DNA from 3 places in the Paenisporosarcina macmurdoensis genome. Region 3 is predicted to be linked to each of the others. Evidence: predicted binding sites of a transcription regulator. Region 3 holds the regulator's gene; each other region holds the start of a gene.
What was found. Region 3 encodes Rex, which represses fermentation and respiration genes when NADH is low (regulators of the CRP and FNR family bind a similar motif). Its sites were predicted from a motif close to TTGTGAAATATTTCACAA; they were not measured.

Region 1 (7,790 bases), on a different contig from region 3:
GTTTCTGTGAAAAAAATTGGGTGATGGGGAATAAACAATAGTTGGAGGGGATTAAATAGAGAATGAAGGGGAATAAAGCAGCCGCGAAGGGGAATAAACACAAAGTGAAGGGGAATAAACCCAAATGAAGGGGAATAACCACATGACCCCTCAACCCAATAACAGATTTCACAAACTTTCTAAAAAATCCGATTTCATCTCAAGTCGAGCGCAATGCGTTTTTTCTGCTATAATAGATGAAGTTTGAACGTAAAGGAGAGGGCATAATGGGAAAAGTATTCGTATTTGATCATCCATTGATCCAACATAAATTAACTTTTATTCGTGACAAGAGAACAGGTACAAAAGAATTCCGTGAACTAGTCGACGAAGTAGCTACTTTGATGGCGTTTGAAATTACACGCGATATGCCTCTAGATGATGTAGAAGTGGAAACACCAGTCACAACTGCGAAAGCAAAAGTATTATCAGGTAAAAAATTAGGTATCGTGCCAATCTTACGTGCTGGAATCGGCATGGTAGACGGCATCTTGAAATTAATGCCTGCTGCTAAAGTTGGACATATCGGCTTATACCGTGATCCTGAAACATTACAACCTATCGAATATTATGTGAAGCTCCCAGCGGATGTTGAAGAGCGTGATTTTATATTAGTTGACCCAATGCTTGCAACGGGTGGATCTGCACTTGTTGCCATCAACGCATTGAAAAAACGTGGCGCTAAAAACATTAAGTTTATGTGCTTAATCGCTGCTCCAGAAGGTGTGGAAGTTCTTAAAGCTGCGCATCCTGATGTAGACATCTATATTGCAGCGCTTGACGAAAAACTGGACGACCATGGTTACATCGTTCCTGGACTAGGCGACGCTGGAGACCGTTTGTTCGGAACAAAATAAGTAAGGAAGTGCTTTGACGTTGACGAAAAAATGGAAAGTAATGACGATTTTTGGAACACGACCAGAAGCAATTAAAATGGCACCACTTGTATTAGAACTTGAAAAACATACTGACGATATCGAATCCATCGTGACGGTAACGGCGCAACATCGCCAAATGCTTGACCAAGTGTTGGATACATTCGGCATCAAACCAGATTTCGATTTGAATATTATGAAAGACCGTCAAACTTTAATAGACGTGACAACACGAGGACTTGAAGGATTGGATGCAGTTATGAAAGAAGCGAAGCCTGACATCGTGTTAGTTCACGGTGATACGACAACGACTTTCATTGCAAGCTTAGCGGCATTTTACAACCAAATTGCGTTAGGTCACGTGGAAGCTGGACTTCGTACGTTTAATAAATACTCACCGTACCCAGAAGAAATGAACCGTCAATTGACAGGTGTGATGGCAGACCTTCACTTCTCACCAACCGAAGTGTCAGCAGAAAACCTTCGTCGTGAAAACAAACCTGAAGATCGCATTGTTGTTACAGGCAACACGGCAATTGACGCGTTAAAAACAACAGTACGCGAAGAGTATTCGCATCCAGTGTTAGATAAAATCGGCACAGATCGCATGATTTTATTAACGGCACACCGACGTGAAAACTTAGGACAACCGATGCGCAATATGTTCCGTGCAATTAAACGTTTAATTGAAGAACATGATGACGTTCAAGTGGTCTATCCAGTCCATATGAACCCAGCTGTTCGAGAAGTAGCGAATGAAGTACTTGGAAACGATCCACGCATTCACTTGATCGAACCATTAGAAGTACTTGATTTCCATAACTTCGCAGCACGTTCTTTCATTATATTGACTGATTCAGGCGGCGTGCAGGAAGAAGCACCTTCTTTAGGGAAGCCAGTTCTTGTATTGCGCGATACGACTGAACGTCCTGAAGGAATTGCGGCGGGTACATTGAAGTTGGCGGGAACAGATGAAGAAACAATTTATGGCTTAGCAAAAGAATTGCTAACGGATGAAGAGAAGTACGCATCCATGTCAAAAGCTTCAAACCCTTATGGGGATGGAGAAGCTTCTAGACGTATCGTCGAAGCATTGAAAGTTTATTTAAATAGGTAGAAATCATAAAGGGCTGCTTCGGTAGTCCTTTTCTATTTGAAACACATTTAATATAGAAGAAACTTAGTAAAGTATCATGTAAGCAAGTACAACAAATTCTATTAACATAGTTGGGTGACTGGCATCATGCCAATCGAAAATAATCCAGTGTTTTCAGCACTAATTAAAACCAACGCATCCGCGTGTTCATAAATTTGTCGACTATATGTCGAGGTATGCACCTTTGTGAAGTTTTTCACGGGAATCAATTGACATCATTTTACCCCTATTGTATGCTTACAAGGGATTAAATGAGAGGGCTTTCAACGGGCAACTATGCTTTTGGACCTTGTCATATCTACTTTCTACCAGATTCACGGTTTTACAAAAAATGCAAAAACGTGAGGATCATCATGCGTCAAACAAGACGTCCTTTACAAGGAATGGCTCTGTACTCGGCTATTCTCTCACAACTTGTTGGTTCTATTTTAATCGGTGTTTTCACAGGTATGTGGCTCGACAACAAAATAGGCACCACCCCGTTATTTTTAGTTCTGTGTCTGTTCACTGGTCTAGCTACCGGTGTTACAGCCATAATTCTGACCATTCGAAAATACGACTCAGGAGATACATAATCTATGCTAGATTTACAGCAAGTTTACGCTAGGCAAAAGAAACTCATATTTTTTTTGCTCGCATTTTGTGCGCTAGGCTGGGGTTTCACACCTTATCCAACCGTGTTTGCTGGCTTAGCATTAGGCGGCCTCTTCGGCCTGTATAATTTTTGGCTCCTCGTACGAAGATTGGAGAAATTTGACCGCTCCTTAAGTGAAGGGAAGAAAGTAGCCTCACTCGGCACGGCACTCAGGTTCGCCTCAGGTATCGCGGCGGTTGCTGTTGCTATGTCTATTCCCGAACAATTTCATTTAAATAGCACGGTCATTGGGTTGATGATTCCATATGTTTACTTATTAGTAGACAGAATTGTATACCATGTGAAATACCATTAATCAAATTGTGAAAGAGAGGTGAATACATCGTGCATCATGAGAATCCAACCGTTGTATGGCTTGGACTTACGTTCAATCTATCTAACGTTTTGATGCTATCGGTTACGGCACTCATTGTTTTCTTAATTGCTTTTATCTCCACACGTAAATTAAGTATGAAACCAACCGGTATGCAAAACTTTATGGAGTGGGTTATGGACTTCGTAAAAGGCATTATCAAAAGCAACATGGACTGGAGTACAGGTGGTCGATTCCATGTACTTGGAATTACACTAATCATGTTTATCTTCGTGGCAAACATGTTAGGACTTCCGTTTTCAATCATCATAAACGGAGAACTTTGGTGGAAATCACCAACAGCTGATCCACTAGTTGCTATGACACTTGCTACAATGGTCGTTATTTTAACTCACTTCTACGCGATCCAAATGAAAGGTATTAAAGAATACGGAAAAGACTTCTTACGTCCACTTCCTTTCTTAGCACCTTTGAAAATTATTGAAGAGTTCGCAAATACGTTGACACTCGGTCTGCGTCTTTACGGTAACATCTATGCAGGGGAAATCCTACTTGGCTTACTTGCAAGTTTAGGCTCTGTAAGTTATCTACACTTTGCTGGTGCAATATTGCCAACAATGGCTTGGCAAGGTTTCTCGATATTCGTTGGTGCAATCCAATCGTTTATCTTCGTTATGTTAACGATGGTTTATATGGCCCACAAAGTGAGCCGCGACCATTAATATAATGTTCATTTATTTGAACGACTAACACAAAAAAACACATATTCCAAGGAGGAAATTTAATTATGGTAGGTTCAGTAGGTTTATTAGCAGCAGCTATAGCAATCGGTTTAGGTGCACTTGGTGCAGGTATTGGTAACGGATTAATCGTTTCAAAAACAGTTGAAGGTATCGCTCGTCAACCAGAAGCTCGTGGCGTTCTTCAAACAACAATGTTCATCGGTGTTGCACTAGTTGAAGCACTTCCAATCATCGCAGCAGTTATCGCGTTCATCACTTTAAACCGTTAATCTAAAGCGAATATATGAAAATGGCGGAGTTCAGCTTTAAAGAGCCTTCGCCATTCTCTTGTGAATACTGATCATTTTGATCAACTGACTTTTTTGAAAAACATCTTATTAGATTAATTATAGAATGAAGCTCTTGAAGGGAGTGAAACAATCGTGTTTTTGGATTATCTCGTACTAGGTGCCACTGATGGTCATGAAGTAGAATTTTTGAACACAGGTGACATCTTTGCTACTTTAGTTATTTTCATCATCTTGATGCTCTTGCTTGCTAAATTTGCTTGGGGTCCTTTGATGGGAGTTATGAAACAACGTGAAGATTTGATTGCGAGTGAAATCGAAGCTGCTGAAAATAGCCGTTTAGAGTCACACCAGTTATTAGAACAACAACGTAGTTTATTAAAAGAAGCGAGAACGGAAGCACAAGCGATTGTTGAGAACGCGAAGAAACAAGGCGATGTACAACGTGAAGAAATCATCACTGTTGCACGTGCTGAAGCGAACCGTTTGAAAGAATCAGCTGTCCGTGAAATCGAAACAGAAAAAGATAAAGCTATCGCATCAGTTCGCGAAGAAGTTGTATCTCTATCTGTTCTTGCCGCATCTAAAGTTCTTGGGAAAGAAATTTCTGAGGAAGATAACCGTGCGTTAATCGAACAAACGATTGCGAAGGCAGGCGATGTAGGGTGAGTCAATCAACTGCAGCGCAACGTTACGCCTTAGCGTTATTTCAACTTGCACAACAACATAACCAACTAACTTCAGTAGAAGAAGATTTACGTGAAGTGAAAGTTGTTTTTAAAGAAAATAGTGATTTGCAGGCTTTGCTTGCTTCGCCAAAACTTTCTTTAGAACGCAAAAAAGAATTAATTCGTGAACTGTTTGGTAAAGCCAATCCACTTGTTGTCAACATTCTTCAATTGTTGGTTGACCGCAAACGTATTAACGAAACAGTAGAAATTGCAACTGAATTTGAAGCACTTTCGAATGACGCACAAGGTATCGCTGATGCGAAAGTATATTCTACACGTCCTTTAACTGATGATGAGCGTGCGGCGATTTCGTCTGCATTTGCCCATAAAGTTGGAAAACAAACGTTACGCATTGAAAACGAAATTGATCCGTCGTTATTAGGTGGCATTCGTCTTCAAATCGGAAATCGTATTTTCGATAGCAGCGTTAGCGGCAAGCTTGATCGCTTGAAAAAACAATTACTAAGTTAACTATAATAAATGAAAGAGGTGACATACATGAGCATCAAAGCTGAAGAAATCAGCGTTCTAATTAAGCAGCAGATTGAAAATTATCAATCTGAGATGAAAGTTAGCGATGTAGGTACAGTTATCACTATTGGTGATGGTATCGCTCGTGCTCATGGTCTCGATAACGTCATGGCTGGAGAACTTGTTGAGTTCTCAACTGGTGTACTTGGAATGGCACAAAACTTGGAAGCTAACAATGTTGGTATTATTATCCTTGGTCCATATACAGACATCAAAGAAGGCGATGAAGTACGTCGTACAGGCCGTATTATGGAAGTACCAGTTGGCCCAGAATTGATCGGCCGTGTTGTCGATCCACTTGGTCAACCAGTTGACGGCTTAGGCCCGATTCACACAACAAGAACTCGCCCAATCGAAAGCCCAGCTCAAGGGGTTATGGCCCGTAAATCGGTTCATGAACCATTGCAAACTGGTATCAAAGCGATTGATGCATTAGTACCAATCGGTCGTGGACAACGTGAGTTAATCATCGGTGACCGTCAAACAGGTAAAACATCTGTTGCGATTGATACAATCTTAAACCAAGCTGACCAAAACATGATTTGTATTTACGTTGCAATTGGACAAAAAGAATCAACTGTTCGTAACGTAGTTGAAACGCTTCGTAAAAACGGCGCTTTAGAATACACAATCGTTGTTACAGCATCAGCATCACAACCAGCTCCATTATTATACTTAGCTCCTTATGCTGGTATTACAATGGCTGAAGAATTCATGTTCGAAGGCAAGCACGTATTGGTTGTTTATGATGATTTATCTAAACAAGCTGCTGCTTACCGCGAACTTTCATTATTACTTCGTCGTCCTCCGGGCCGTGAAGCATATCCAGGGGATGTATTCTACCTACATAGCCGCTTACTTGAGCGTGCTGCGAAGTTGAATGAATCACTTGGGGCCGGTTCGATTACAGCTCTTCCATTCGTTGAAACACAAGCTGGCGATATCGCTGCTTATATTCCAACAAACGTAATTTCGATTACCGATGGACAGATCTTCTTACAATCTGACTTATTCTTCTCAGGTGTACGTCCAGCAATCAACGCGGGTCTTTCAGTATCACGTGTTGGTGGTTCAGCTCAAATTAAAGCAATGAAAAAAGTTGCGGGTACACTTCGTCTAGACTTAGCTGCATTCCGTGAACTTGAAGCATTCTCTCAATTCGGTTCTGACCTTGATAAAGCTACACAAGGAAAACTTAACCGTGGCGTACGTATCGTAGAAGTATTGAAACAAAGCTTGAATAAACCAATTAAGGTTGAAAAACAAGTTGTGATTCTTTACGCTCTAACACGTGGTCATTTAGATGATATTCCAGTTCAAGATATCACTCGTTTCGAAAACGAATTGCATAGCTGGTTAGACTCAAACCACACAAACGTTTTGGATCACATCCGTACTACAAAAGATCTTCCTGCTGACGAAGACTTAGTAAACGCGATCTCTGCGTTTAAAAAGACATTTGCAAAATCAGAGTAATCTTTTTGGATGAATAAAAAACGATAAGGTGGTGAAATACCAGTGGCATCATTACGCGACATAAAAACCAGAATTACATCAACAAAGAAAACGAGCCAAATTACAAGAGCGATGCAAATGGTGTCGGCTTCGAAATTGAACCGTGCTGAATTGAATGCGAAATCATTCGTTCCCTACATGGCCAAAATTCAAGAAGTCGTAACTGCAATTGCAACAGGTACTCAAGACAGTGGACATCCAATGTTAACTTCTCGTCCTGTAGCTAAAACAGCTTACCTAGTCATCACATCTGATCGTGGACTTGCGGGTGCATACAACAGTAACGTTTTACGTGCTGTAACGAATGCAATTCGTGAGCGTCACAATTCAAATGACGAATTTGTAATCTTTGCAGTTGGACGTGTTGGGCGTGATTTCTTCACGAAACGTGGCCTTACAGTGATTGAAAGCATGGTCGCTTTACCAGACCAACCTTCATTTGCAGATATTAAGGAAATTGCGCGCAAGGCTGTTGGTATGTTCACAGAAGGTATGTATGATGAACTTTATATGTACTACAACCATTTTGTTAGCGCCATTCAACAAGACGTTACAGAGAAAAAGGTGCTACCGTTAACGGACATCACCCCATCAAGTTCAACAGCTTCATATGAATTCGAGCCTTCAGCCGATGCCATTCTTGAAGTGTTGCTTCCACAATATGCGGAAAGCTTGATCTACGGTGCTTTACTAGACGGCAAAGCAAGTGAACATGCTGCACGTATGACAGCAATGAAGAGCGCAACCGATAACGCTAGTGATTTAATTAGCGCATTAACATTACAATTTAACCGTGCACGTCAAGCGGCGATTACTCAAGAAATTACAGAAATCGTTGGCGGCGTAGCGGCCTTAGAATAGAAGTAATAAGTTATGACAGGAGGGAACAAGTATGAACATAGGACACGTTCTTCAAGTAATGGGTCCCGTTGTTGACGTAAAGTT
Region 2 (7,790 bases), on a different contig from region 3:
TCCTACTTCATCGATGACAGGCTTTTTGATTTTTTATATAAGTGAGAATGATTTTTGGTAAATCATGTCCCACAATAAATTCGATAAGACTGATCTATTTCTGCCGGTACTGTGCAGAAACCCGTATGTTCTTGTGAATGCGAGTAAGGGATCAGAAAGAACTTCAAGCAGTCGCCCATCACACTGTAATCTCCTTCTTAGGAATGAAGGCGCAGGGACCATAATCAGTAGATTCGCCACTTAGTGCGGCATAGCTCCTTTTAATATTTCAAAAAGTCTTCTCATATTGTTAATCGAAAGGAAGCCGATTCTCTCCTTTTTATAAAACACCAACATTATAAATGAACCGATTCTTGAAAAAGAGAAATATTGGAAGGGGATTCGAATTTCTTTGTCGAAATTAAGAAGGTGCTAACTAGGTTTATAAAGATATGAATCATGTGCAATCATTAGCAATAAGGGGAATGATTTTCTTGGAGACCAACAATGTGGTGGAAGTGAGTATGACAATAATAGCGTGGTGTATCATTGCATGGATTGCCTATCGTCTGTATAGCAGACAATCAGATGAATTGGAAATTTGGAAAGTGCTAGTGGTCATACTAGTCGGGTTGTTTTCGTTCTCATTTAATACTGAGATGTTCGGTACGTTGATGAGAATACCGATTTTGCCGTTGGGTGTATGGGGTTTATATGCATACTTTAGAAAAAAGAACGAGGAATGGAAGATTTACCGTACCTTTGCCTGGTTTGGTTTTGCAGCCAACTTTATCTTTCTCATCTTCACGCTGCTTGCGATTCCGATTTTTCAGGCCATTTATCCGGGAAATGAACCGTTGACTTATCTTTCGAACATTGACGACGCTTCCATTATTCCTATTCACCCTGGGGTAAAGCAACAGCAGATGGATAAAGAAAATGCTTTGGCAACTATCCTTGATTTCAGTGAAGAACCGATACAGAGCACAGACTGGTATTACGGAGCGAATTTGGAATACGATTCAACAAACACACAAGAAAAGTTTCCGTACCAACTTATCGGAGCTATCCCTAAATGGGGCAGTGGATTGATCTCGGTGGTTTATATCGAAGAGGATGGAAAAGGACTTTTGATATCCACCCCAAAAGAACAGCGGTATTTTCGCTTTAAAGACTCTCTGATTGAGGGGGTAAATTAAGATGTCAAAGAAAAAACGACTAGTCATAATAAGTGTCTTGGCCATATTACTGGTCATCAGTTTGATTTATTGGATTACTTCTAACAATCCGAACTCCTTTCCAGATAAGGGGGAATTGATTAAGGAAATCAATCACATCTTCCCGGAAGCAAATGTAAAAGAAATTCAGGACACCATCGAGGTTGATGAAAAACATGTATTTGTCCCCTTTAAATCTGAAGAGAACAATTATGGAGTCAGTTATTGGGTATGGAAAAAAAGCGACTGGGAGCTAGCATCAGCCAATACAGGTGGTAATCCACATTCATGGCGTATTGAGGATGGAGATATCTCCACTACCCACTTGGTGTGGAACATTTCTCCTGAAATACCTATTGAAAAGCTGAAGTTCTATCTGATAAAAGATCGGACATTCCACATCACTGAAGGCATTGAGTACTATGATCCAGGTGTTCAACTCGAGGAACTAGTTAAACTCTCGGACACATCATACGGTGCTATGCCATTGCCGGATAGTTGGTCATCCATTTTGGCTTCATATACGGAGTTGGAGACAGCTAGACAGCCAGATATATTCAGCAATTTCTTTATAGAACACTATATGTATTTTGGCTGGATGGCCTATGATCGTTCGGGCAAAGTGCTTCCTACTGTTAATGCGTTGAATGGAAGCGGCTTTTCTGGTGGGGATGACCACATAGAGTATATTAGGTTACTGGATAAGTTAGAGATTGAGACAGTTAAGTAGAAATTCGAGTAATTATTAATGCCTGTCATCGAATGAAGTAGTTTCACACTTTACTCGATGACAGGCATTTTTTTAATCAAGTACCACAATAATTTAGCTCATTTAAAAAGTGAAATAAAATGCGAAGACGGATCGATAGCCTTTTACGAAATTGTTTGGTTGCCCATAATAGGGTAGCCTTTTTTGTGGAATAAATTAGGTGAAACCGAATAAACCACCGTTAAGTGGAGTATACGGGCGGTGTATAACACTCCACGTGTGATAAAAGTTACAGTGTTTCGCATGAGGATGCATTACGCTAAATATAACCTAATTTAATGAAAGAAGTGAAAAAAGTGAGCAAACAAAAACATGTTTCAGACGCGGATATAAAAAGGAACATTGTGGTTAATTGTTTACTTAATATTTATAGACTATAAAAGGATTGGATTAGGATGCATTTCATAAATACACAAAAATTCGGCTCATATTTGGCCTCATTTTACGCACCTCCAGGTTCAGAAGGGTTTAGGACATGGGAAGAGCTGAGTAAAATGATAGTCTTAATGTTAATTACTTTATTTGTTTTCATTACTTTGAATACAGGTATGATAATCGATTTAAATAGTTTAGATAATTAATAGAAACAAGAAAGTCTAATGGTGAATCTGTTCAAAAAAATATTTCCTTTTTACAACAGTATTGATATGAAAGGAAGATCAACTTATGAAAAAAGAAAAAATAAGCAGTGTCGCAGTAATTGGAACAGGATATGTAGGATCAAGCTACGCCTTTGCTCTTATGAATCAAGGAATTGTAGATGAGTTGATCTTGATTGATGTAAATAAAGAAAAAGCAATCGGTGAGGTAATGGATTTGAATCATGGGAAAGTATTCTCCCCAGATTCAACCAATATCCTTTTTGGAGAGTATAAAGATTGTGCAGATGTAGATATAGTTGTTATTTGTGCAGGAGCGAACCAAAAACCAGGAGAAACACGCCTTGACCTTGTGGATAAGAATTTGATTATTTTTAAAACAATTGTCGAGAATGTCATGGCTAGTGGATTTAATGGTATCTTTCTTGTCGCAACCAATCCCGTTGACATCTTAACTTACGCTACGTGGCATTATAGTGGGTTACCGAAAGGACGAGTCATAGGATCTGGTACCATTCTTGATACAGCCCGTTTCCGATACTTAATAGGTGATTATTTTAAAATTGCACCCAAAAATGTTCATGCGTATATCATCGGAGAACACGGTGACAGTGAGCTACCTGTTTATAGTTCCGCAGACGTGGGAGGCATTCCCATTTTGAAAATGATTGAACGTCAAGAACAGTATAAAAAAGAAGATTTAGATGAAATTTTCATTAATGTACGGGATGCAGCCTACAAAATCATTGAAGGTAAAGGTGCTACTTACTATGGCATCGCCATGGGACTTGCGCGAATTACAAAAGCCATTTTAAACAATGAAAATAGCGTGTTAACAGTATCTGCTCATCTGGATGGTCAATATAGTGAAAAAAATGTATACATGGGTGTTCCAGCAATCATAAATCGTAGTGGGATCCGAGAAATTGTCGAATTAGAACTCAATGAAGAAGAACAACAAAAATTCCAACACAGCGCAGATGTCTTAAAAGCCATTTTGGCGCCTCGCTTTGAAGAAGTGAAATTATAATTTCAACTAGAAAGAAGGATGCATCATCTGGATCCAAGATTATAATCCATTAAATAACACATACTTATCTGCCTTGGTTGCAGCCCTTCCTGTCATATTCTTTCTTTTGGGTCTAACTCTATTCAAAATGAAGGGCATTATCGCAGCCCTTTTCACCCTAATCATTAGCATAATTGTATCGACATTTTTATTCCAAATGACATTTTTAAAGGCCATTGCTGCAGTCTTCCACGGGATTGCCAACGGTTTGTGGCCAATCGGCTATATCGTGATAATGGCAGTTTGGCTCTATAAAATCTCGGTTAAAACAGGGAAATTTGACGTGATTCGTGGAAGTATCGCAAATATCTCACGAGACCAACGACTTCAAGTATTACTGATTGGCTTTAGCTTCAGTGCATTTTTAGAAGGTGCAGCCGGTTTTGGTGTTCCAATAGCCATTTGTGCAGCCTTATTAACAGAACTTGGGTTCCGTCCATTGAAAGCGGCAATGCTTTGTTTAATTGCAAATGCTGCATCTGGAGCATTTGGTGCAATTGGAATTCCTGTTATCGTCGGGGCGCAAATGGGCAATATGGAGCCAATCGATTTATCTCGTACACTGGCTTGGACACTGCCTTTTATCTCTTTCATCATTCCATTCTTACTCGTCTTTATTCTCGACAAATGGAAAGGTATAAAAGAAACGTTACCAGCTTTACTTGTCGTGAGTGGAACATATACAGCTCTTCAAACACTCACTATCATATTTTTAGGACCAGAGTTAGCCAATATAATTTCTGCTCTTGTGAGTATGGCTGTTCTTGCGCTTTTCTTAAATAAATGGCAGCCAAAAAATATCTATCGTGAAAATCCTGACGAAGAGGTAGGCGTCCAGCAAAACTACTCTCTTAAAGAGATTATTCTTGCTTGGTCTCCGTTTTACATTTTGACAGGAATGATTTTGATCTGGAGCCTTCCAGTTTTCAAAGCTTTATTTTTAGAAGGTGGTCTACTCTATAAGACAACACTATTGTTACCGATTCCTGGATTAGACGGTCAAGTCGTGAAAGTCCCACCAATTGCTGCAATCGAAACACCATTAATTGCCATCTTTAAACTGGACTTGATTTCTGCAACAGGTACGGCGATTTTCTTAGCCGTTATGTTAACAGGTATGTTTAGTAATAGAATTAACTTAAAAGAAGGTATGGAAAGCTTAGGCGATACACTGAAAGAACTTTGGATCCCTGTTTTAACCATCTGTTTTATTATGGGATTTGCCAATCTTTCAAACTATGCAGGACTTTCTTCTTCAATCGGCCTTTCACTCGCAAAAACAGGCGATATCTTTCCATTGGTATCCCCAGTTCTTGGATGGATCGGCGTATTTATCACAGGCTCTGTTGTTAGTAACAATGCCTTATTTGGAAATCTCCAAGTCGTGACAGGTCAACAAATTGGCACAAGTTCTGCTCTTCTTCTTGCTGCCAACACAAGTGGTGGGGTAATGGCCAAACTGATTTCTCCACAATCGATTGCCATTGCAACAGCAGCCGTAAAAGAAACTGGACAAGAATCAACCTTACTTAGAATGACTATCAAATATAGTCTGGCACTACTCGGGCTCATCTGCATTTGGACTTACCTTTTATCTCTTTTTGGTATCTGATATGGGTGGCACTACTGTCCCTGAAATCTGTCTCAAGTGTTGTTGATTAATGTCCGAGGATTCTCTGTCTTGTTCGAAGTGGTTCAAGAATCAAGTAATAAATAAAAAATGCCTGTCATCAAAAGAAGTAGTTTCATACTTCATTCGATGACAGGCATTTTCTCTAACATTTATTTTGATTATTAATCAAGTACCACAATAAGTTCGATAAGACTCATTAGGTTCTGTCGGCACTGTGCAGAAATCCGTCTGCTCTTGTGTATGTGCAAAAGGTTTTGAAAGAACTTCAAGCAGTTTCTCCATCACGCTATAATCTCCACGTTCCACTGCAGCTTCTAGTGCTTCTTCTACCCGATGGTTGCGAGGGATTATTGCAGGATTGCTGTTTCGCATTAACTGCTGAGAGTCTTCTTTAGATTCCTGCTGTCTGCTTAGTCTTGCTTGCCACAGCTCATTCCACATCTTAAATTCTTCGCTGTTAAACAGAGCCGTGTCTTCCAACTTATCTAAAGTCAGTGAACGGAAGGTATTGGTATAGTCCGCACTATGCTTTTGCATCATATTTAGGAGATCCTCAATAAGTTTTTCATTCGCTTCTTCTGCGTTGAAAATGCCAAGTTTTTCTCTCATTCCCGCATACCAATTCTCGTGATAGAACTTATTAAATTCTCCGATTGCTTCTGTGGCTATTTTAATCGCCTCATTCTGATCATCATGAAGAAGCGGCAATAGTGTTTCTGCAAATCGCGCGAGATTCCATCCACCAATATATGGTTGATTTCCGTAAGCATAACGGCCTTGTCGGTCAATGGAGCTGAATACCGTTGCTGGATCGTAGTTATCCATGAAGGCGCAAGGACCGTAGTCAATCGTTTCTCCGCTAATGGTCATATTGTCGGTGTTCATCACACCGTGTATAAAGCCAACCAATTGCCATTTAGCAATGAGCGAAGCTTGACGTTTAATCACTTCTCGAAGGAACGATAAATATCGATTGTCATCAGCATCTACTTCAGGATAATGGCGTTTTATTGTATAATCAGCCAGTTCCCGCACTTCCTCGATTGAGCCAAAGTTTGCAGCGTATTGGAACGTACCGACACGGATGTGACTAGCAGCAACTCGGGTCAGAATTGCACCTTGCAGTTCAGTTTCGCGGAGTACGGATTCACCGGTAGTCACCACTGCCAGACTGCGGGTAGTAGGAATATCGAGTGCATGCATGGCTTCGCTAATGATATATTCACGTAGCATTTGTCCAAGTCCCGCTCGACCATCGCCGCCGCGGGAATAAGGCGTTCTACCTGAACCTTTGAACTGAATATCAAACCGTTCACCATCAGGAGTGATTTGCTCTCCTAGTAAAAGAGCTCGACCGTCTCCTAACATGTTGAAATTCCCGAATTGATGCCCTGCGTAAGCTTGAGCAAGAGGTGCTGCTCCTTCTGGAATTTTGTTTCCTGCAAGTTCAGCTACTCCGTATTTGCTTTGTAACGCATCAGCATTTAACCCTAATTCCGTCGCTAATGGGGTATTTAAAATAATCAAACCCGGCGAGCGTACTGCATCTGGAGTGAAGCTTGTGAAAAATACTTGCGGTAGTCGAGCATAACTGTTGTCAAAGTTCCATCCTGTTTCTAACATTGCTTTTTCCTCTGTCATCGAATCACCTTTTCTTTTAATGTCTTTTATCTTTCACATATGATTATTATTTGTTATTTACTTTCTATATAAAAAGGCATCTCATTTAATGTTTACTTCTTCCAATTTATTATACCCTTCTAACACTTAGATAGCGTCTATTTAGCATTTTCTAAGTGTGTACTAAAAACAGTGCCTTAAAGACTTATAAACATGAAAGTGAGCAGAGGAATTCAACAACCTGTGGCAGGATGCTTGTAACGACAACCTCAGTTCGAGATAATAGGGAAAACACTTAGACAGTAACTTGATTTCTCCAACCAACCATGTGCTTCAGGAAGGATCACCCCATGAATTTTTCATTAAATGAGTCAAAAATAAAAAGACTATGCGGAATGGCCGCTTATAAAAAAGGCAAAGTCATTAACCAAGCAGGGAAAATCTTACTCGAGCCCGATGAAGAGGACGATTTATCCATAAAGGCTGTTGTAGAAGGTGGTAGGGACAAGTTCCAGATAAGCGTGAGACAAACGCAAGATGGAAAAATTCTAGCTTCTTGCAGTTGTCCACCGGTCGGATTCGTAACGACTTACTGCCATCATATTGCGGGGGTTCTTTTGGCAATCGATGAAAACCAACAACGGGAAAATCCCATGACGGCTAAAATGCTGGATTTATTCACTCAGCAAGCACCGAGACCAAGAGGCAAAAGGCTGCATTTCGATAAGAGACAGGTTCTCCTTGTGGAATTTAGCTGTAGCCCTGTGTTTCTCGGGAAGGCAGGCTATGTATTGGGGATAACCATAAAAGCCGGGACCGAAAGATTAGATAGAATCGTAAACGTGAAAGAATTCTTGAAAAAAGTCGAGCAAGGAAATTCGTATGAATGCGCTCCAGATTTTTT
Region 3 (7,790 bases):
GGGCATGGTAGAACAACAAGCCAAACTACTAGCAAGTGGTTGGTGGATTTTTATTAGCATGTCCGTCGCAGCTCTTGTAAGTTTCGCGATTATCCGTAAAGATAAATCGTTTTTAAATAACTTAAAAGGCAAAAAAAGTTCCATCCCAGTATCAATCGGATGGGGAATTCTTGGATTCTTCATGGTGTTGATAGGTCAAGCCATTGCAGCAATGATTGAAAATGCTCTTGGAATAAAACCAGGATCTGATAATACAGCAACTTTTGTAAAAATAGCGGCCGCTGCTCCAGTTGCCATATTATCAATTGCAATATTTGCCCCTATTTTAGAAGAACTCATTTTCCGACGTGTTATTTTCGGATCGCTTGTACAAAAGTCGAACTTCTTTATTGCCGGATCTGTCAGTGCCATCGTCTTTGCAGTCATCCATTTTGATTTTACACACATACTACTCTATGCGGTGTCAGGATTTATATTCGCCTTTTTGTATTACAAAACAAAAAGAATTTGGACCTCAATCATTTCACATATGTTACTGAACGGCTTTGTCGTCTTGGTCCAATTAAATCGGGATAATATAGAACGTTACCAAAAGTATTTAGAAACCTTATCAAATTCACAATAACTAGTTTCATATGATTAACTCCCAATGAAATCATCATCGGGAGTTTTTTTGTTTAGATTTATTCATGTTCACGGGTGATTATCGCTCATCTCGAAGCATTTATCGCTCATCCACGTCCCATAGCCTAGTTAACTTGTTGAAAAACTCTCCTCTCCCACAGAAAAGAGCTATGTAGCGATTAGCGTAATGGCTCCTATCTAAGGACTTTTGAATAGTTTTGTTTTCGCTGCGCTGCTGTTTGAAAGGAAGAGTTTGTTTCACACCTAGTCAACTTGGCTAACGAGACGGGATTGAAGAGGTATTTTTGCTTATGAAATATTTAACGCTCATTTCGAGAGGTTTATCGCTCTTCTTGGGACATTTATCGCTCATTTCGAAGCATTTATCGCTCATCTTGAGAGATTTATCGCTCATACATGTTCCATATGCTAGTTAACTTGTTAAAACACTCTCCTCAACAGGAAGAAAAAAAGCCTTCTACCGGTTATTCCGGTGGAAGGCTTTCATTTTGACGCTTCGCTTCTTCTATTTGTTGAAGTGCTTCTGCTTTTAAATATTTGCGATAGCCAATTTTCGCTACGACGATACTAAATTCAAACAGTAGGATGAGCGGGATGGTTACCAGAACATGTGACATAATATCTGGAGGTGTTAAAACATCTGCTACCACTACTAGTACCAAGTAAATATATTTACGATACTTGGTTAACAACATAGGTGTAATGATTCCTAATCTTGTTAAGAAAAGTAATACCACAGGCATTTGAAAAACAAAACCAAAAGGAATGGTTAATTGAAATAGAAAATCAAAGTATTCATTAATTCCTATGGTTTGCTCAATATTCAAATCAGCCGCTAAATCAGCCATAAAGTGTATGACGAATGGGAATACGACATAATAGGAGAATGATACCCCTGCTATAAATAGCAAAAAGATGAACGGAATGTAACTTAATGTTGCCGTTCGCTCTTTCTTATAAAGTCCTGGAGAAATAAAAGCCCATACTTGGTAGAGTATGATTGGCGAAGTCATTACGATGGCTAAAACCATCATTACGGTAATTAAAATCTTAAATGGATCCGTTATTTTAAACGCATTTAATGTTAAGTCCCGTGCTTCTTCGCTCACTTGTAAAAATTCAATCAGTGGGCCAGCTAAGAAAAAACTGACTACCACTGCAACAACAAAGAAAACGACGATAATCATCAGCCGTTTTCTTAATTCAATAATATGATCAACTGTAGTCATGTCTCTTTCTTCCATCAGAAAAACACCCTAACGTACTTACTTAACTTCGTCGTCTAACTTCTTTTTCTTTTTAACATCGTCATCTTCATCGTCATCGATGAGACCTTTGGTTGCATTTTTGAATTCGCGAAGCGAACTACCGAATGCTCGTCCTAATTCAGGAAGCTTTTTAGGACCAAATACAAGCAAAGCCACTACCACAATCAATAAAATACTTAATGGACCTGTTGGCATGTAGGCACCTCCTCTTGTCTATTATTATTTTAACTTACTTTTGCTACGTTTGCTATTTGCTACTATGAACGATGTGTGAACTTTCTTCGTCTTGTTTAATGAAGTAAATCAGTGTTTGTAATTCAACGGACAAATCAATTGTATGGACACGAATTGAATCCGGTACCGTTAATCTCATGGGTGTAAAATTGAGAATCCCTTTAACAGCCGTTTTGGTTAAACGATCTGTCACTTCTTGAGCAGCACGCGAAGGTACTGTTAAAATCACTAGCTCAATCCCATATTGTTTGATTTTTTCTTCTAACTTGCTAGGCTCAAAAACAGGAATATCACTCATCATCATTCCGTCTTCAGTGGCACTCGTATCAAATGCTACTACAATGCGTGTGTTGTGATTCTTGTGGAAATTGTATTTTAGAAAAGCAGTACCTAAGCTACCTACACCAATTAATGCGACATTCGTTTCTTCATCTTGATCAAGCGTTTGACGGAAAAACGACAGTAAGTGTTGTACTTCATAGCCATACCCTTTTTTACCTAATGCTCCAAAATGCGAAAAATCACGGCGAATCGTTGCTGAATCAATTTTCATCGCTTCACTTAGTTCCTGAGAAGAAATTCGTTTCTTACCCGCGTTCGAAAAATTTTGGAGAAATCGGTAGTAGAGAGGTACTCTTTTGGTTGTAGCTTGTGGAATTTTAAGCGGTTCTAGTTTCATGCCGTTCCTCCTGCATTCAAGCGAAATCGATTTCATCTTACATGAGTACTTGAAGGAAGTAAAGTTCAGTCGTTGCGTGAGCCCCACGCTTCCATTAAACTAAGTTAGAACTGAGGTGGAATTAATGATTGTCTTACAAGTGAATCAAATACATAAAACGTTTGTCGTCGATGAAATACTAAGCGGTGTCAAACTTGAAATTAACCATAGAGACCGTGTTGCTTTAGTCGGTCGGAACGGTGCCGGGAAATCGACCCTCCTTAAAATTATTGCAGGTGAAATGTCGTATGACTCTGGAGAAATCATCATTCCAAAAGGAACAAAAGTTGGCTATATGGAACAACATGCTGGCATCGATTCTGACTTATCGATATGGGATGAAATGATGACGATTTTTGAGCATCATCGCTTAGCTGAACAAGAATTACGTTCACTCGAACAGCAAATGGCTGACCCTGCGGTACATGAAAATGCCGAGGCTTACGGGCGTATTATGTCTGACTATGATACGAAGCAAGTAGCATTTAAAGATTCGGGTGGCTACCAATATGAATCGGAAACACGTTCTGTCTTACATGGGATGCAATTCTTCTCAGAAGAATATGATAAACCGATTCAATCATTATCTGGTGGACAAAAAACACGTTTAGCCTTAGCTAAATTATTATTAACAAAACCGGATTTATTAATTCTTGATGAACCGACCAATCACTTAGATATCGATACACTTAGCTGGTTGGAACGCTATCTTCAAGGCTATCCAGGAGCCATTTTAATCGTTTCTCATGACCGTTATTTCTTAGATCAAGTGGTGAATTTTGTTTATGAAGTTTCTCGCCATAAAGTGAAACGCTTTGTCGGGAATTATAGTTCCTACTTGGATGAAAAGGCTAAAACGTATGAACGGGACATGAAGTCCTTTGATAAGCAACAAGAAGAAAAAGCGAAACTTGAAGACTTTGTCCAACGCAACCTAGCCCGTGCTTCAACGACTAAAATGGCACAGTCTCGTCGTAAAGTATTGGAGAAAACCGATTGGATGGATTCTCCGAATGGCGATGAAAAATCTGCGAACTTTGGTTTCTCGATTGAACGTCAAAGCGGAAACGACGTACTAAAATTGGAACAAGTCACGGTAGGTTACTCGGAAAAGCCAGTTTCTCAAGATGTAAATCTTCGAATATTTCGAGAAGACCGAATTGCTTTAGTTGGTCCAAACGGTGTTGGAAAATCCACTTTACTTAAAACCGTCGTAAAAGATATTCCTCCAATTGCTGGATCGATTCATTACGGCACAAATGTTCAATTTGGTTATTACGATCAAGAACAAGCTAAACTCACTGGTAATCGATCAGTACTAAAAGAATTATGGGATGAATGGCCATTAATGAACGAGAAAGATGTACGCAATGTATTGGGACGCTTCTTATTCAGTGGTGATGACGTAACCAAATCTATTTCGTCCTTATCGGGTGGCGAAAAAGCCAGGGTCGCTTTAGCCAAACTCATGATGTTAAAAGCGAACACCTTGATTTTAGATGAGCCGACTAATCACTTGGATCTTGATAGTAAAGAAGTTCTTGAAAATGCGTTAATTGATTACCCAGGAACCATCCTTTTTGTGTCACATGACCGCTACTTTATAAATAGGATTGCCACAAAAGTCATTGAACTATCAAGCGACGGTGCTTTTGAATACCTAGGTGATTATGATTATTATGTGGAAAAGAAAAAAGAACTTGAAGAAATTCGAGCTGAAAATGCGGGGCCAATCGAGGTTGGAGCACCTGTCATCAAACAATCTACTTCAACCATTGATAAAGAGGCGAAGAAACGAGAGCGCCAAGTTACACGTCGCTTAGAGGAATTAGAAGGTCAACTAGGCGTGATTGAAGAAAATATTACTGCTGTTGAAGAAAAATTGTGTGATCCCGCTATCTTCCAAGACCATGAACAATTGGTGATCCTTCAAAAAGAGCTTGAATCCTATAAAGAGGAACAAGAAGTTCTCATGACTGAATGGATGGAATTAGAAGAAGAATTAGAACAATTGTAAGATTACCGCATGTCTAAACATGCGGTATTTTCTCACAATTCATCAAGTATATATATGGGTCAAGTACTTTTTTCGACATTTTTCTCTCCACAAGGTTATTCACAAACAAAAGGTTGATATATCAATCTATCAACAGACTTATCCACACTATCCACAGGCAAAAAAGATTTTGTGCACATTGTTCAATGGAAAACCTACCACTACATATTGAATTCCACTGACTTATACACATCTTATCCACAAATTGTGCATAAGTACAGATGTTCTCTATTGACATTACAATTCATTTTTGTTAAAAAAGACTCGATTCTCTGCAAAAAGAGAATCGAGTCTTCTTATTTCCAGTCGAATAATGTCATGCCTGGATTTCCGTTCATTGACATCGAGCTAATAAGTCCTTTTTCGAACATAACAGAACCAGCTGCTGCAATCATAGCAGCATTGTCTGTACATAAAAACAGCGGCGGGACCGTAAATGGTATTCCTTCTTTTTCAAAGGTATCTTCTAACGATTTACGTAACCCTTTGTTTGCTGACACTCCACCAGCAGCAATCACTTGTTTGACCTTATATTGTTTGGCTGCTCGCAATGTTTTAGCAGTAAGCACTTCTACTACACTATCTTGGAAACCTGCAGCTACGGCTTGAGGTTTAATCTCTTCCCCGCGTTGCTCAGCGTTGTGCATATAATTTATGACAGATGACTTCAAACCACTAAAACTAAAGTCATATGAGCCCTCCTCTAACCATATACGAGGAAATGCAATGGGTTCGACACCTTCATGTGCAAGTCTGTCAATATGCGGACCACCAGGATAGGGAAGCTTTAATACTCTTGCTACTTTGTCATATGCCTCACCAGCGGCGTCATCGCGTGTTTCACCGATTAACTCAAACGTCCCGTGCTCTGGCATTAAGACGATCTCCGTATGCCCTCCTGACACAACGAGAGCCAGTAACGGGAATTGCATTAGTTCTGTTAATTGATTGGCATAAATATGTCCTGCAATATGATGAACTCCAACTAGCGGTAATCGATTTGCAAAAGCAAATGCTTTTGCAGCATTGATTCCAATGAGAAGTGCACCGACGAGTCCTGGCCCTTCTGTAACTGCAACTGCATCCAAGTCACTCGGTTCCATGTTTGCTTGCTTGAGCGCTTCTTCAATGACAATCGTCACTTGCTCTACATGATGACGAGAGGCGATTTCAGGAACGACTCCACCAAAACGTTTATGACTTTCGATTTGTGATGCAACTACATTAGAAACGATTTCACAGCCGTTACGAACAATCGATGCAGCGGTCTCATCACAACTCGTTTCAATACCTAATATGATTTGATCTTTTGTCATTTAAATTCCACCCACATTACCAGTGCATTCTCTTGGTTATCTGTATAATAACCTTTTCGAATTCCACCATTTTGAAAGTCTAGTTTTCGATATAAATTTTGAGCAATCGTATTACTTACTCGTGCCTCTAAAGTCATGAGAACAATTTCATGTTCTTTAGCAACTCGAATGGCTTCACGCATAAGCCCTTCACCGATTCCTTGCCCTTTAAACTCTTTAGCTACTGCTACATTGGTTATATGACTTTCATCTACTACCATCCACATTCCACAGAAGCCAATAATTTGCCCTAAATCATTTTCTGCAACAACATAATACGCATGTAAATTAGTCGTCATTTCTTGAACAAAAGAATCCCGAGTCCAAGGCAAACTAAATGCTTCTTGCTCAATCTTTAATACACTATCTATATCGGCAACCGTCATCTTACGGTAAAAAACGGTATCAATCATTTCAAATCGCCAGCCTTTTGCTGTTCTGCATTCCAATTAGTTTCAGCTTCCGTAATACGCTTATAATCGGGTACAAAATGATGTGTTGCTTCTATAGAAGGAAGTGGCTTCTTCATTGCTTGCTCGATGACGACAGAAGCTCTTGGTAAATCCAAATACAATGGAGCACGAATAGCACGATCACCTAAAACTCGTTGAATCGCTTCCCAGTGGATTGGTACGTCTTTGCCCACAAATAAAACATTTTCTTCTGTCGTACCTAATTTCTCTAAAATAGTCTCTAAAGCATAATGTCCATCTGGTAAGACAGCTACTAAGTCTTTCGTATATATAGCTGAAAATACATTGTCTCTGCGTGCATCCATAATTGGACAAATTAATCCGTTGAATAGAGATCCATTCCCTGCCAAGGTTTGTAGACTTGATACGCCTACAAGAGGTACTTTCAATGTCCAAGCTAAGGTTTTGGCTATCGTGACACCTATACGGACTCCAGTGTACGAACCTGGACCTTCAGCCACTGCAATTGCATCAATGTCACGCGGATTAATATTTGCTTGTTTTAACACTTCTTCAACTGCAGGCATAGCCCCTACAGAATGCGCAACTTTTATCGAGCTTGTCCATTCAACTAATAGCTGGTCATCTTGAACCACGGCTATTGATAAAGGAACATTCGATGTATCAATTCCTAACCAAATCATGCAAATAACTCCTTACATAATTGCTCATAACGTTCACCCATTGGGGTAATTTCAAAACGTCGAGCAAATTCATCTTCGTAAAATACTTCTATTTGTAAACGCTCTTTTGGTAAGTCATATTCAATCAACTTCGCCCACTCAATGACCGTCACTGCATCACCATAGAAAAGCTCATCCCAACCTAAATCTTCTTCGCTATCTGCAAGACGATACACGTCCAAATGGTTAAAAGGTAGTCTTCCTACATATTGCTTCAATATCGTAAAAGTAGGGCTGTTCACATTTCGCTCTACACCTAATCCTTTTGCAAAGCTTTTTGTAAAAGTCGTCTTCCCTGCACCCAGGTCCCCTTCAAGCGTAATCACATCCTGTGCTTGCACGAGTTCCCCTAAACGTT

Region 1: ACFPYN_RS12760 (AtpZ/AtpI family protein) is a predicted target of Rex. The motif match lies at 2,255-2,272, and genes of this name have one in related genera.
Region 2: ACFPYN_RS04895 (L-lactate dehydrogenase) is a predicted target of Rex. The motif match lies at 2,566-2,583, and genes of this name have one in related genera.

The regions. Positions count from the first base shown of each region.
Region 1 is NZ_JBHSRI010000019.1:82,834-90,623, reverse strand. It holds gene upp (uracil phosphoribosyltransferase) at 267-896, shown strand; gene wecB (non-hydrolyzing UDP-N-acetylglucosamine 2-epimerase) at 916-2,031, shown strand; gene ACFPYN_RS12760 (AtpZ/AtpI family protein) at 2,424-2,645, shown strand; gene ACFPYN_RS12755 (ATP synthase subunit I) at 2,649-3,020, shown strand; gene atpB (F0F1 ATP synthase subunit A) at 3,050-3,760, shown strand; gene atpE (F0F1 ATP synthase subunit C) at 3,826-4,050, shown strand; gene atpF (F0F1 ATP synthase subunit B) at 4,204-4,737, shown strand; gene ACFPYN_RS12735 (F0F1 ATP synthase subunit delta) at 4,734-5,270, shown strand; gene atpA (F0F1 ATP synthase subunit alpha) at 5,298-6,806, shown strand; gene atpG (ATP synthase F1 subunit gamma) at 6,849-7,706, shown strand; gene atpD (F0F1 ATP synthase subunit beta) at 7,738-7,790, shown strand, end outside.
Region 2 is NZ_JBHSRI010000003.1:191,269-199,058, reverse strand. It holds gene ACFPYN_RS04905 (hypothetical protein) at 474-1,178, shown strand; gene ACFPYN_RS04900 (hypothetical protein) at 1,180-1,926, shown strand; gene ACFPYN_RS04895 (L-lactate dehydrogenase) at 2,632-3,594, shown strand; gene ACFPYN_RS04890 (L-lactate permease) at 3,620-5,245, shown strand; gene ACFPYN_RS04885 (protein adenylyltransferase SelO) at 5,432-6,907, opposite strand; gene ACFPYN_RS04880 (DEAD/DEAH box helicase) at 7,237-7,790, shown strand, end outside.
Region 3 is NZ_JBHSRI010000020.1:45,130-52,919, forward strand. It holds gene ACFPYN_RS12995 (CPBP family intramembrane glutamic endopeptidase) at 1-625, shown strand, start outside; gene tatC (twin-arginine translocase subunit TatC) at 1,110-1,889, opposite strand; gene tatA (twin-arginine translocase TatA/TatE family subunit) at 1,911-2,108, opposite strand; gene ACFPYN_RS13010 (redox-sensing transcriptional repressor Rex) at 2,161-2,826, opposite strand; gene ACFPYN_RS13015 (ABC-F family ATP-binding cassette domain-containing protein) at 2,951-4,882, shown strand; gene tsaD (tRNA (adenosine(37)-N6)-threonylcarbamoyltransferase complex transferase subunit TsaD) at 5,218-6,237, opposite strand; gene rimI (ribosomal protein S18-alanine N-acetyltransferase) at 6,234-6,689, opposite strand; gene tsaB (tRNA (adenosine(37)-N6)-threonylcarbamoyltransferase complex dimerization subunit type 1 TsaB) at 6,686-7,393, opposite strand; gene tsaE (tRNA (adenosine(37)-N6)-threonylcarbamoyltransferase complex ATPase subunit type 1 TsaE) at 7,390-7,790, opposite strand, start outside.